2 regions of the Solibacillus sp. FSL W8-0372 genome follow, and region 1 is predicted to be linked to the other one. Evidence: riboswitches for the same ligand, from Rfam matches in the RefSeq annotation. Region 1 holds a riboswitch; the other holds the start of a gene.
What was found. Region 1 has a riboswitch for cobalamin ahead of MKY13_RS05390 (hypothetical protein). Riboswitches for the same ligand answer to the same signal wherever they lie in the genome.
Positions count from the first base shown of each region.

Region 2: another riboswitch for cobalamin. It lies ahead of MKY13_RS06240 (hypothetical protein); the one in region 1 lies ahead of MKY13_RS05390 (hypothetical protein).

Region 1 covers NZ_CP150204.1:1,122,358-1,127,864, forward strand. The annotation lists gene dacB (D-alanyl-D-alanine carboxypeptidase/D-alanyl-D-alanine-endopeptidase) at 1-184, shown strand, start outside; gene MKY13_RS05365 (pyroglutamyl-peptidase I) at 197-808, shown strand; gene MKY13_RS05370 (isopropylmalate synthase) at 920-1,168, opposite strand; gene MKY13_RS05375 (metal ABC transporter ATP-binding protein) at 1,264-2,010, shown strand; gene MKY13_RS05380 (metal ABC transporter permease) at 2,027-2,893, shown strand; gene MKY13_RS05385 (Fur family transcriptional regulator) at 2,890-3,300, shown strand; cobalamin riboswitch at 3,353-3,535, shown strand; gene MKY13_RS05390 (hypothetical protein) at 3,694-4,254, shown strand; gene MKY13_RS05395 (ABC transporter substrate-binding protein) at 4,241-5,194, shown strand; gene MKY13_RS05400 (bifunctional adenosylcobinamide kinase/adenosylcobinamide-phosphate guanylyltransferase) at 5,260-5,507, shown strand, end outside.
Region 2 covers NZ_CP150204.1:1,282,136-1,287,642, reverse strand. The annotation lists gene metE (5-methyltetrahydropteroyltriglutamate--homocysteine S-methyltransferase) at 1-1,018, shown strand, start outside; cobalamin riboswitch at 1,352-1,534, shown strand; gene MKY13_RS06240 (hypothetical protein) at 1,728-2,093, shown strand; gene MKY13_RS06235 (hypothetical protein) at 2,296-2,829, shown strand; gene glsA (glutaminase A) at 2,939-3,859, opposite strand; gene MKY13_RS06225 (S66 peptidase family protein) at 4,014-5,009, shown strand; gene MKY13_RS06220 (chemotaxis protein CheX) at 5,417-5,507, shown strand, end outside.

The sequences.
Region 1 (5,507 bases):
GAGCGCTAATTTACAAAATCGGATTTATGCGAAGACTGGATATATCCCAAATGTGTACACATTGTCAGGCTATATTAAAGGGCAAAGTGGAAAAGAATATATCTTCTCGATTTTATTGCATAACACTGCGAACGGAAATGCCTATATCGATCGTACAATGACAGCGCTTGTTAAAAACTTGTAGAGGTGTAATGAGATGAAAAAACTATTATTAACAGGGTTTGAGCCATTCCTGTCCAATCCGATTAACCCTACGATGGATATTGTACAGGCACTGAATGGGAAAACTATTGGACAATATGAAATAGTTGGGCATATACTATCCGTTAATTTTCAAAAAGCACCTGAACAATTTTTGAAGCTGATTGAAGAAGTACAGCCTACAATTATTGTTTCACTTGGATTAGCAGCAGGTATTGCGAAAATTTCGCCGGAACGTGTCGCCATCAATGTAAAGGATGGAGAAAAAGATAATGCAGGTCATGCATTTGAAGACGCACCAATCCGAGCAAATGGCGATGTTGCCTACTTGTCAACTTTGCCTATACGAAAAATTGTCAATCGGTTAAATACGGCAGGGTATCCAGCAGCGATATCCAATTCAGCAGGGACGTACCTGTGCAATAACATTATGTATGAAGGCTTGTATTACGCAGCAAATCACGATTCGATTCGAGCCGCCGGGTTTATTCATATACCGGCGTCGTTTGATTTGGCGATCCAACATGGTCGAATCCCCGGCTGGTCTGGGCGTGATTTGGAGGCTGCAATAGAGCTTGCATTAGAAGAATGTATAGAAAACGTTTAATTGGACAATATTATTAAATAACTAAGCTTGGAAATTTATAAATGTTCTAAAACGAACTAAATATAAATTCCAAGCTTTTTATATTTGGCCTCAAAAGCCCTTCCGCTAAGATTAAAATCCGATTACTTTTCTTAGTTTTTTATATCTTTTAGAGCCGATCAGCTCTTCAATATCCTCCCGTACATTTTGCGGTATTCCGTAAATACCCCAAGTAATGGAAGCATTACTTAAAATTTTTCGAAGCTTTTTAATTTCTTCAATAGAAAATTCAAGCTCCTGTTGTTTGGCAAACTTCTGTAGCTGTTTATCATTCATTCCCTTAAGATTTTCAAACCATTGTAACATTTGAATAGTCATCATCCTTTCAAGTTTATTTCCTTTACATGAACCAAAAAGTCTATTATACTAACATGATGTGAATCGTAATGATTTTGAATTAGAAAGAAGCGAACGATATGAAAAAAATACTAATTGAATTGAAGGATGTTTCATTTCAATATGAATACACACAAGCATTGAAAAATATTTCTTTAAGTGTTCATGAGGGCGACTTTTTGGCGTTAATGGGGCAAAATGGCTCTGGAAAATCGACACTTTTAAAATTAATTTTAGGTCTATTGAAGCCGATGTCTGGAGAAATTAAATTATTTGGCGAACCATCCAATCACTTTAAGCACCGTGAATGGATTGGCTATGTGTCGCAAAAGTCCAATGCCTTTAATTCCGGCTTCCCTGCAACCGTTGAAGAAGTTGTTAAAAGCGGTTTGGTCCAAAAGGTTGGATTATTTAAACGCTATCCAAAAGATGCGGACATTTTAGTGAAAGGTGCTTTAAAGGATGTCGGTATGGAAAAATATTTGAAGCGTAATATTGGGCAGCTTTCCGGTGGCCAACAGCAGCGTGTATTTATCGCACGTGCTTTAGTGTCAGACCCTAAGCTCCTTATATTAGATGAACCTACAGTTGGAATTGACCGCGAAAATGTGCAGGCATTCTATGATATGCTTGCACACTTGAATAAGCATCACAATATGACGATGATTTTAGTTACGCATGATGTTGATACAGTTTCGGATCGTGTCAGTCATGTAGCATGCCTAAATCAATCGATCCATTTCCACGGATATAAAAATGATTTTGATACAATTTCGGAAGAACAGATCGCTAGCTGGAATGGTCACTCTGTTCGAAAGATTCATTAAGGAGTAGACCGCCATTATGATAGAAGCAATATTAAACTATGAATTTTTACAAAATGCCTTTTTCTCGGGATTGATTATTGGCGTGATTGCACCGCTTCTTGGAGTGTTCATCGTTGTTCGTCGATTGTCGTTAATAGCAGATGCTTTATCACATGTAACACTTGCCGGTATTGCCGGAAGTCTATACTTAAGTCAGTCATTTGCAGGGCTGGCATTGCTAAACCCTATTTATCTAGGTATTGTGGCATCTGTAAGTGGCTCGATATTGATTGAGCGTTTACGTCGACTGTATAAACATTATGAAGAACTTGCAATTCCGATTATTATGTCAGGTGGTATCGGAATTAGCGCGATTTTAATTTCATTGGCAAGTGGCTTTAATACGGATCTGATGAGTTATTTATTCGGCTCAGTTTCCGCTGTATCGCGCCAGGATTTGTATGTAGTGATGGCGATTGCAGTCGTTGTCGTATTATTTTTAGTTCTGTTTTTTAAAGAGCTCTTTGTTTTATCGTTTGACGAAGAATATGCTAAAGCGAGTGGCTTACCTGCAAAGTGGATTCATCTATTGTTTATGGTTGTCGTCGCATTAGTCATTGCCGCAAGTATGCGTATCGTAGGAATTCTACTTGTCTCAAGCCTAATGACATTACCGGTAGCTGCTGCAATGCGGTTGGCCCGTGGATTTAAAGAAGCCATTATTTTGGCCATTGTATTTGGAGAACTGGCAGTAATTATTGGATTGATTTCTGCATTTTACTTAAACTTAGCACCTGGTGGAACAATTGTTGTCACGTCAATCATTATTTTATTGTTAGTTATATTTATCAAAAAAATTGTGTTAAAAGTATCGATTAAATCGAAAGGGGAAGAAGTACTGTGAATGCAACGCGCGCGTGGGAAATATTAAAGGAAAACGGCTATAAAAAGACCGATAAAAGAGAATTGATTTTGGATATGTTTGCAGCTACTGATAAATATTTGACTGCCCGTGATTTGCTGTCAGTATTGAAAAAGGATTTCCCTGGGATGAGCTTCGATACGATCTACCGTAACTTAGCGACTTTTGTTGAGCTTGATATTTTGGAAGAAACGGAATTAAACGGCGAGCGCAATTTCCGCATGCATTGTGAATCAGACCACCATCATCATCATTTTATTTGCCGTGATTGCGGTAAAGTAAAAGAGCTGTCCGTCTGTCCAATGGAAATGCTTGGTGAAAAGTTGCCGGGGTATACTGTAGAAGCGCATAAATTTGAGATTTATGGCAAATGTCCTGAATGTTTATAAAATTTAGTTTGCATAAAGTTTTTTATATGCTAAAGTGATAAAGACAAATTGAATAGATTTGCAGGAAAAAGATGCATGATGCATAAATGGGAATTCGGTGTAAATCCGAAGCTATATCCGTAACTGTAAGCGTTGATGAAAATAAGTGTAATACCACTGCTAATATAGCGGGAAGGTACTTATGAGTAAAGTGAAACGCAGAGCCAGGAGACCAATCTTTTTCTTATCGTAACATCCCTCTTCGGAATTAAAGAGAATGTACGGCAATCACTGATCGAATGAGCGTTTTGCACCCTTTTATTGATTTTTGAAGCCATCCATTTTCTTATGGGTGGCTTTTTTTCGTTCACTCAATAATTGCGAGGAGGTACAACTTGAAGTGAGGAGAACTTTATGAAAAAGGATATTCGTTATTCCTGCTATCCGTTTATGCGGGAAAAATCAAGCTGTGTTGACTACGAGATTCGGACAGATTCTTTAACAACACGAATCGGCGCAGTATTTCCAACATTAGTCGATGATGTATTAGGTCAGATTGTGCTTGAAGATTTAAAGGAAATTCAACCATTAGCCTATCATGCCAATGGTTCGGTCCGCGGTAAATTAGCCATTACATCAGAAGATTTAAAATGGTTAAGCGATCGATACGATTTTTATGTAAGTGAAGTCGGGGAAACGATTCAGCAGTTTGTCTTGCCACAAGGAATCGAAAGTGCCGCAAGACTTCATATTTGCCGCAGTGAGGCGAAAAAGTCTTACAGAGCATTACATAAAGTAAGCGAAGAAAGAGAAGTGGATAAAATTCTGTTTGATTTTCTCGGGCTGCTTGCCAATGTATTTTTTGTCATGGCGGTCTATATGAATCAACAGCATCATCAAGAAGAAATTCCATTCATCTCAAAATCTTATCCAACAAAAAAGAAAAAAGGAGTTACAACAAATGAAATTGAATAACAAATGGGTAGTTGCTTTAGCAGCAACTTTATTATTAGCAGCATGTGGATCAGATGAGGAAAAAACAGATATGGACGTTCAAAATGAGGAGCAAGCTGCATCCAAAAATGATGGCGCTCCTTATACAGTTGTCGATGACCGTGGTGTTGAGGTAACATTTGATGAAGTCCCGGAAACGATTATTTCATTACAGCCAAGCAATACAGAAATTTTGTTTGAACTAGGGGTAGGTGAACAAATTATTGGTGCAACGGACTTTGATACATATCCGGAAGCCGCACAAAAAATTGAACGTGTTTCAACGTCTACAGCCATTAATGCAGAACGAATTTTGGAATTGAATCCGGATGTAGTTGTGGCATATACAATTGGGGAGGAAGCACAAATTGCTCAACTGGAAGATGCGGGTCTGAAAGTATTTGTTATTGCTTCTGCCACGACATTCGATGATGTTTACTCAGATATTATTCAGTTGTCTGAAGTAATGGGTATCGAAGAAAAAGGTGAAGAAGTTGTAGCCGATATTAAAGCACAAATTAAGACAGTACAAGAAAAAACAGCAACAGTCGATACGAAGAAAAAAGTGTATTACGAAGTGTCCCCAGCTCCGGATCTTTGGACAACCGGCAACAGTACTTTCCAGCAAGAAATAATGGATTATGCGAATATCGAAAATATCTATGCTGATCAGACGAGCTGGATTAGTGTGACAGAAGAGGATGTTATTACTCGCAATCCCGAAATTATTATTTCACCTGCAACTTATATGGAAAATGCGGTTGAAGAAATTTTAGGACGCACAGGCTGGAATAAAATACAAGCAGTCAAGGAGCGGGCAGTTTACTTAGTGGACGGAGATATCATGTCACGTCCTGGACCGCGTATTGGTGAAGCCGTTGAAATTATGGCACAATCAGTATACCCAGAGCTGTTTAAATAGTTATAGAATAGAAGAACATGCCTTAGTTGGGCATGTTCTTTTTGAACTGGAAAGGAGGCATACGATTGATTTTTATAACAGGTGGTGTACGCAGCGGTAAAAGTGCTTTTGCAGAGAACTATGCGAGGCAGTTAGGCGAAAATAAGTCGCTTTACTATGTCGCTACGGGAGTATCGTTTGATGATGAAATGAAAAAACGGATTGTCCGTCATCAGCGGGACCGTCAAAACCAAAACGCTAACTGGGACACGGTGGAAATGCAAGTACAGATTCCTTTAACAATTCAACAGCTTTCAAAAGAGGCAGTCGTGCT
Region 2 (5,507 bases), 160 kb from region 1:
ATCGTTAAACTTACCCGACTACCCTACCACAACAATCGGCAGCTTTCCTCAATCTCAGCTAGTAAAGAAAACACGGGCGGCATGGCGTAAGAAAGAAATTACTGACGAACAGTACGAGGCATTTGTAAAGGAAGAAACAGCACGTTGGATTCAAATTCAAGAAGAAATTGGATTGGATGTATTAGTACACGGAGAATTTGAACGAACAGATATGGTGGAATACTTTGGAGAACATTTAACTGGATTTGCCTTTACGAAAAATGCTTGGGTTGTATCATACGGCTCTCGTTGCGTAAAACCACCAATCATTTACGGTGATGTTGAATGGACACACGCGATGACTGTTAAAGAGGTAGTTGAGGCACAAAAGCTTACTTCTAAATATGTAAAAGGCATGCTTACTGGACCTATCACTATTTTAAATTGGTCATTCGTTCGCGATGATATCTCAAGAAAAGAAGTAGCATTCCAGCTTGGTTTAGCAATTCAGCAGGAAGTAAAGGCACTAGAAGATGCGGGCATAAAAATTATCCAAATTGATGAACCTGCACTTCGGGAAGGACTTCCTTTACGTAAGGAAAATTGGGCTGAATATTTACAATGGGCGGTGGATTCGTTTAAGCTGGCAACATCAAAAGTGGCGATAGATACACAGATTCATACCCATATGTGTTATTGCGAATTCAATGATTTTATAGATCCAATCCGCGCTTTGGATGCAGATGTAATTTCATTGGAAACTTCCAGAAGCCATGGAGAGCTAATTGATTCATTAAAAGTACATCCATATGAACTTGGAATCGGTTTAGGTGTTTATGATATTCATAGCCCCCGTGTTCCAAGCATCTCAGAGATAAGTTCTATATTAGAAGAAAGTCTCGCTGTTATTCCAAAAGATCAATTTTGGATTAACCCTGACTGTGGTTTAAAAACACGCCATGAGTCCGAGACGATTGCTTCATTAACGAATATGGTAGAAGCCGCTAAGCTACTACGCGCTCAAGTACTATCTGTCTGATTTCAAAAAAATACAGTAAATCACTAAACACTTAAATATTAGTGGTTTACTGTTATTAAAATTTTGTCAGACGATAAGCTATGGAATTAATAAACGGAGGAATTCCGCTTATCACATTCCAAAATAGGAAAACAAGTGTTTTTTTAATATATAACCGGAAAACCTCCCTTTATTTACATCTAAAACTGAGGTCTTTCAACATATAAGCGGAAAACTTCCTCTTATTTTCCTTAACTTAAATTCATATAGATGAAAAATTTATATTTAGTCATTGTAGGATAGCTATTTGTATGACTCTCCCCTTATTGTTTACAAATAGCTATCTAAGAATAACTAAATTTTACTGGAAAAGGTTTAAATTTAACATTTAATTAAAAGGGAAGAACGGTGTGAATCCGTCGCTGTCCCGCAACTGTGATTCGGAGCCACTCACAATAAACCACTATTACTAAAATGGGAAGGTGTGAGAAGCGTTGATGATAAGCCAGGAGACCTGCCTTTTCAAGTACAAACCAGTAACCTACGCGGATAGGAGGTTTAGAGTATGAAAGTAAATGTTCTTCATGCTCATAGTGCGACAATTATACAAAGGTTTTCATTGCGAAAAAGAAAACTTCTCTTGTATTCCTTGTCACTTTATGAAGCGACCATTTAGCAACAACTTCAAATTACGATGTTGCTATTTTTTGGACTATAGGAGGAATATAATATGCAATTGAACAAAGTACTTCAATATAAGCAATTGATTAATGAAGTAATTTCAACATATCAAACAGAGGTAAATGCAAACGCTATTAAAAATATTGCGCAACAATTCATAGCACAATCACCAAATGATTATAAAGAAATTACGGCTGCCTGTTTTCAAAAGACAACCGACTTTTATATTAACCAATTAAAAGAATTCATCTTATTTAATAATCTGCATGAAGCTTCAGAAAGTATAAGAAAATATGCGGATCAACTAATCAATCAATCTCCTGAAGAATATAAAGAGATCAATTATGCCTATTTACATGTAAAATACGAATTAATTGGTCAGCCTTTGATAACAGCAAATAAAGTTATAAAATGAAAAATCATTAAAAAAAATAATAGAAAAAAGGAAAATCCACTTTACATAGACGAAAGTGGTTTTTCCACTCTATATGAGTTCCATTTTCCAAATAATTGAAACATTCTTCTTTCTATGTTATATTACCAGTAATTAATTTCCGAGCAATTATACTTAGCCGTTGGTACACTATGCAATCCTACATAGAAAAGAGGAAGTTTATTTGAAGTGTTCAATTCCCAAAATTATATTAATAAGTCTATTGAGTATATGTATTAGTGGCTGCGTAAAACAAAATTTTTCAGGATCTGAACAAGCCTTCTATGAACAAGTTGCATCAGGAGTACATAACCTAACCAACCCTACTGAGAATAAATCTTTACAGGAAATTATTGCGATTAAGAAAAAAACTTTTCGAATCGAAGAGGAAAATGACTTAGAAAAAAGATTGACCTTTCAATTCCAAGTTAGAAATTTAACCGATCAGCATATAAATATTGCCTACATCGGCTATTTCCCTAAAGAATTGAACTCATATTATTTAAGCAGAGAGTTTGTAGAATTTAGAAGCTGGCAATTGAAGCCTCTGCAAACAATAGAAGCGACTCAATCTATGGTTGTACAACATGAAGATAATCTGCCATTAGAGACAAGGGAGTTTCTAAAAGAGAATGGCCATATTATTTATTTTGAATTCTTAATTGATGAACAGCCGCATTATATAGCGGTAGATATTGAAGCTATTGATGCTGATTAATTAAAATCACCTTGGTCCATCAATAACAAGACGTCAACTATCATTTTTTTATTAAGTAAATAAATCAAGGAACAGTTTCTCATTCATTATTAAAAACTGTTCCTTTTCTTTATAAACAAAACAGGTCGAATTCCTTTGATAACTCTGTTAAAAAGGCGATGCCAGCAACACTATTGCCGACTTGATCGATTGCAGGACCATAAATTCCTATTCCAATTGGGCCTTGTAGGTGCTCAATTGCCCCATTTTTCACAACTGCGATTATCGCTCCGGACACACCGCTTTTTGCCGGTAATCCAATGAATGCCGCGAACTTCCCTGATGCATTGTACATCCCGCAAGTGAACATTAATGCTTTAGCAATATGAATCACTTCTTTACTGCAAATGGCGGCACTATTTTCACCATTGGTTGCAAAATAAAGAGCCATTTTCGCTAAATCCTCTACATTGACCGATATGGAGCAGAGCTGTAAATATACTTGCAATGCTTCCTCTACGTCTGATTTTAAAAAGCCATTTGCCTGCAAAATATAGGCAATCGCGCGGTTATAATCGGCTGCATGATATTCTGATAAATATACTTCGTTGTCGATGTGTACTTTCTTCCCTATTATTTTCTCTAAAAATAATGTTACTGATTTCACCTTTTCATACATTGTTTCTCCTGGTAATAAAGAGGCTACTGTAATTGCACCTGCATTAATCATCGGGTTAAATGGCTTATTATTGTGGCTTTCTAAACGGACGATAGAATCAAAGGAATCACCTGTAGGTTCAACATCAACATAACGCATAATTTCCTTGGACCCGTAGTGATTCATTGCCACCATAAAACTAAATACCTTTACTAAACTTTGAAGTGTAAAAATTTGAGTACATTCCCCAAAAACGACCTTTTCTTCCATTGATACTAAACTGACAGCAAAAGCATTCGGATCGGCCGTAGCAAGAGCCGGGATATATGTCGCAACCTTCCCTTTAGCCGTCATCTGTGCAGCATGTTCATAAATTCCCTGTAGTTTTTCCATTGAAGCTAATCGTGAAAACTAGCTGCTCACCTCTCTATTCTTAAATACCTATTACCAAAAATATTAATTATTCTTTCCCATTTTGTCGGTTATTATATTGTATAATTTTAACAAATAAAGTTAGATATCTTAAAAATACTAGGAAAATTAGGTGATTACCATGTTCCGACCGCTAAAATCAGGAGATACAATTGGTATTTTTTCTCCGTCCGCTCCAGCGACTGCTACAGCGAAACAACGCTACATTCGTGGAAAAGAATTTTTACAATCAAAAGGATTTCATATTATTGAGGGGAATCTAACAGGAAAACAACATGGCTATCGTTCAGGTACTCCAAAAGAACGGGCAGAAGAATTGAATATATTACTGCGGGATTCTTCCATTAAAATGGTCATGTCCTCTATTGGGGGAACTAATTCAAATAGTCTTCTCCCCTATATAGATTATGAAGCATTTAAGAATAATCCAAAAATAGTCGTTGGTTACTCTGATACAACTGCAATATTATTGGCTCTTTATGCAAAAACGAATATTCCAACATATTATGGACCTGCGCTTATCCCCTCTTTTGGAGAATTTGAGCCACTCGTAAATGATACATACAGCTATTTCGAGCGTTATTTTTGTCAGCCTAGTATTCCATATTCTATCCCAATGCCAAAAGTATGGTCAGATGAAATGATTAACTGGTTAGAATTTGAAAAGCCAAAACAACTTTATCAAAATAATTGGATAGGAATTCATGAAGATGTTGTAGAAGGGCGTTTAATCGGCGGCAATAATAATACTATGTATGGTTTTATAGGGACACCTTATTTTCCAGTGATAGAAAAAGGAGATATTTTATTAATCGAGGATTCGTTAAAGGGGGCAGCTACGGTGGAAAAAAACTTTGCGATGTTAAAACTTCATGGTATTTTCGATAAAGTAGGCGGTATTATACTCGGAAAGCATGAGCTCTTTGATGATGAAGGGACAGGCAAAAAGCCCATTGACTTACTGTTAGAACAACTCGATGGTAGAGCAATGCCCATATTAGCAGATGTCGATTGTGCCCACACGCATCCAATGTTTCCTTTGACAATAGGGAAGAAAATCCGTCTTAATACATTGAAAAAATCGATTACCTGTATTGAACCATGGATTTAGCCGCATTCTTATAAAAAATTTAGTTAAAATCAACGTGGGGCTGTCATTTAAAGACACGCCCCATAAATCGCAGTTACTTTTAAAAGCCCTTCTTTGTTTAACAACGAAAAAAGCGCTTTGTCAAGATGACATTGCGCTGAAAAATTACTATTTTAACAAAAGCTTTTATGCTTTATTTTGCGACATTTTTTAAAACATAGTTTCCTACCGATAAATAAATAATTACTGTTGCTCCAACTAACGCATACAACATTTTACACACCGCCTTAACAATTGATAATAATTATCAATTTCATTATAAATCGTTTCTATTTTAGCGTCAATGCCTTTTCTTTTGGGATTTCTGTATACATACACTAAAGTAACATGTTAATATGTAGTAAAAGTCATGGTAAGGGGGAATTCATTTGAGTACTTCTAAGCATATTCAAACCATTTTGAATGGTACAATCCATTCATTAAAATCCATTATACCTGTGAATATAGATGTAAAATCTC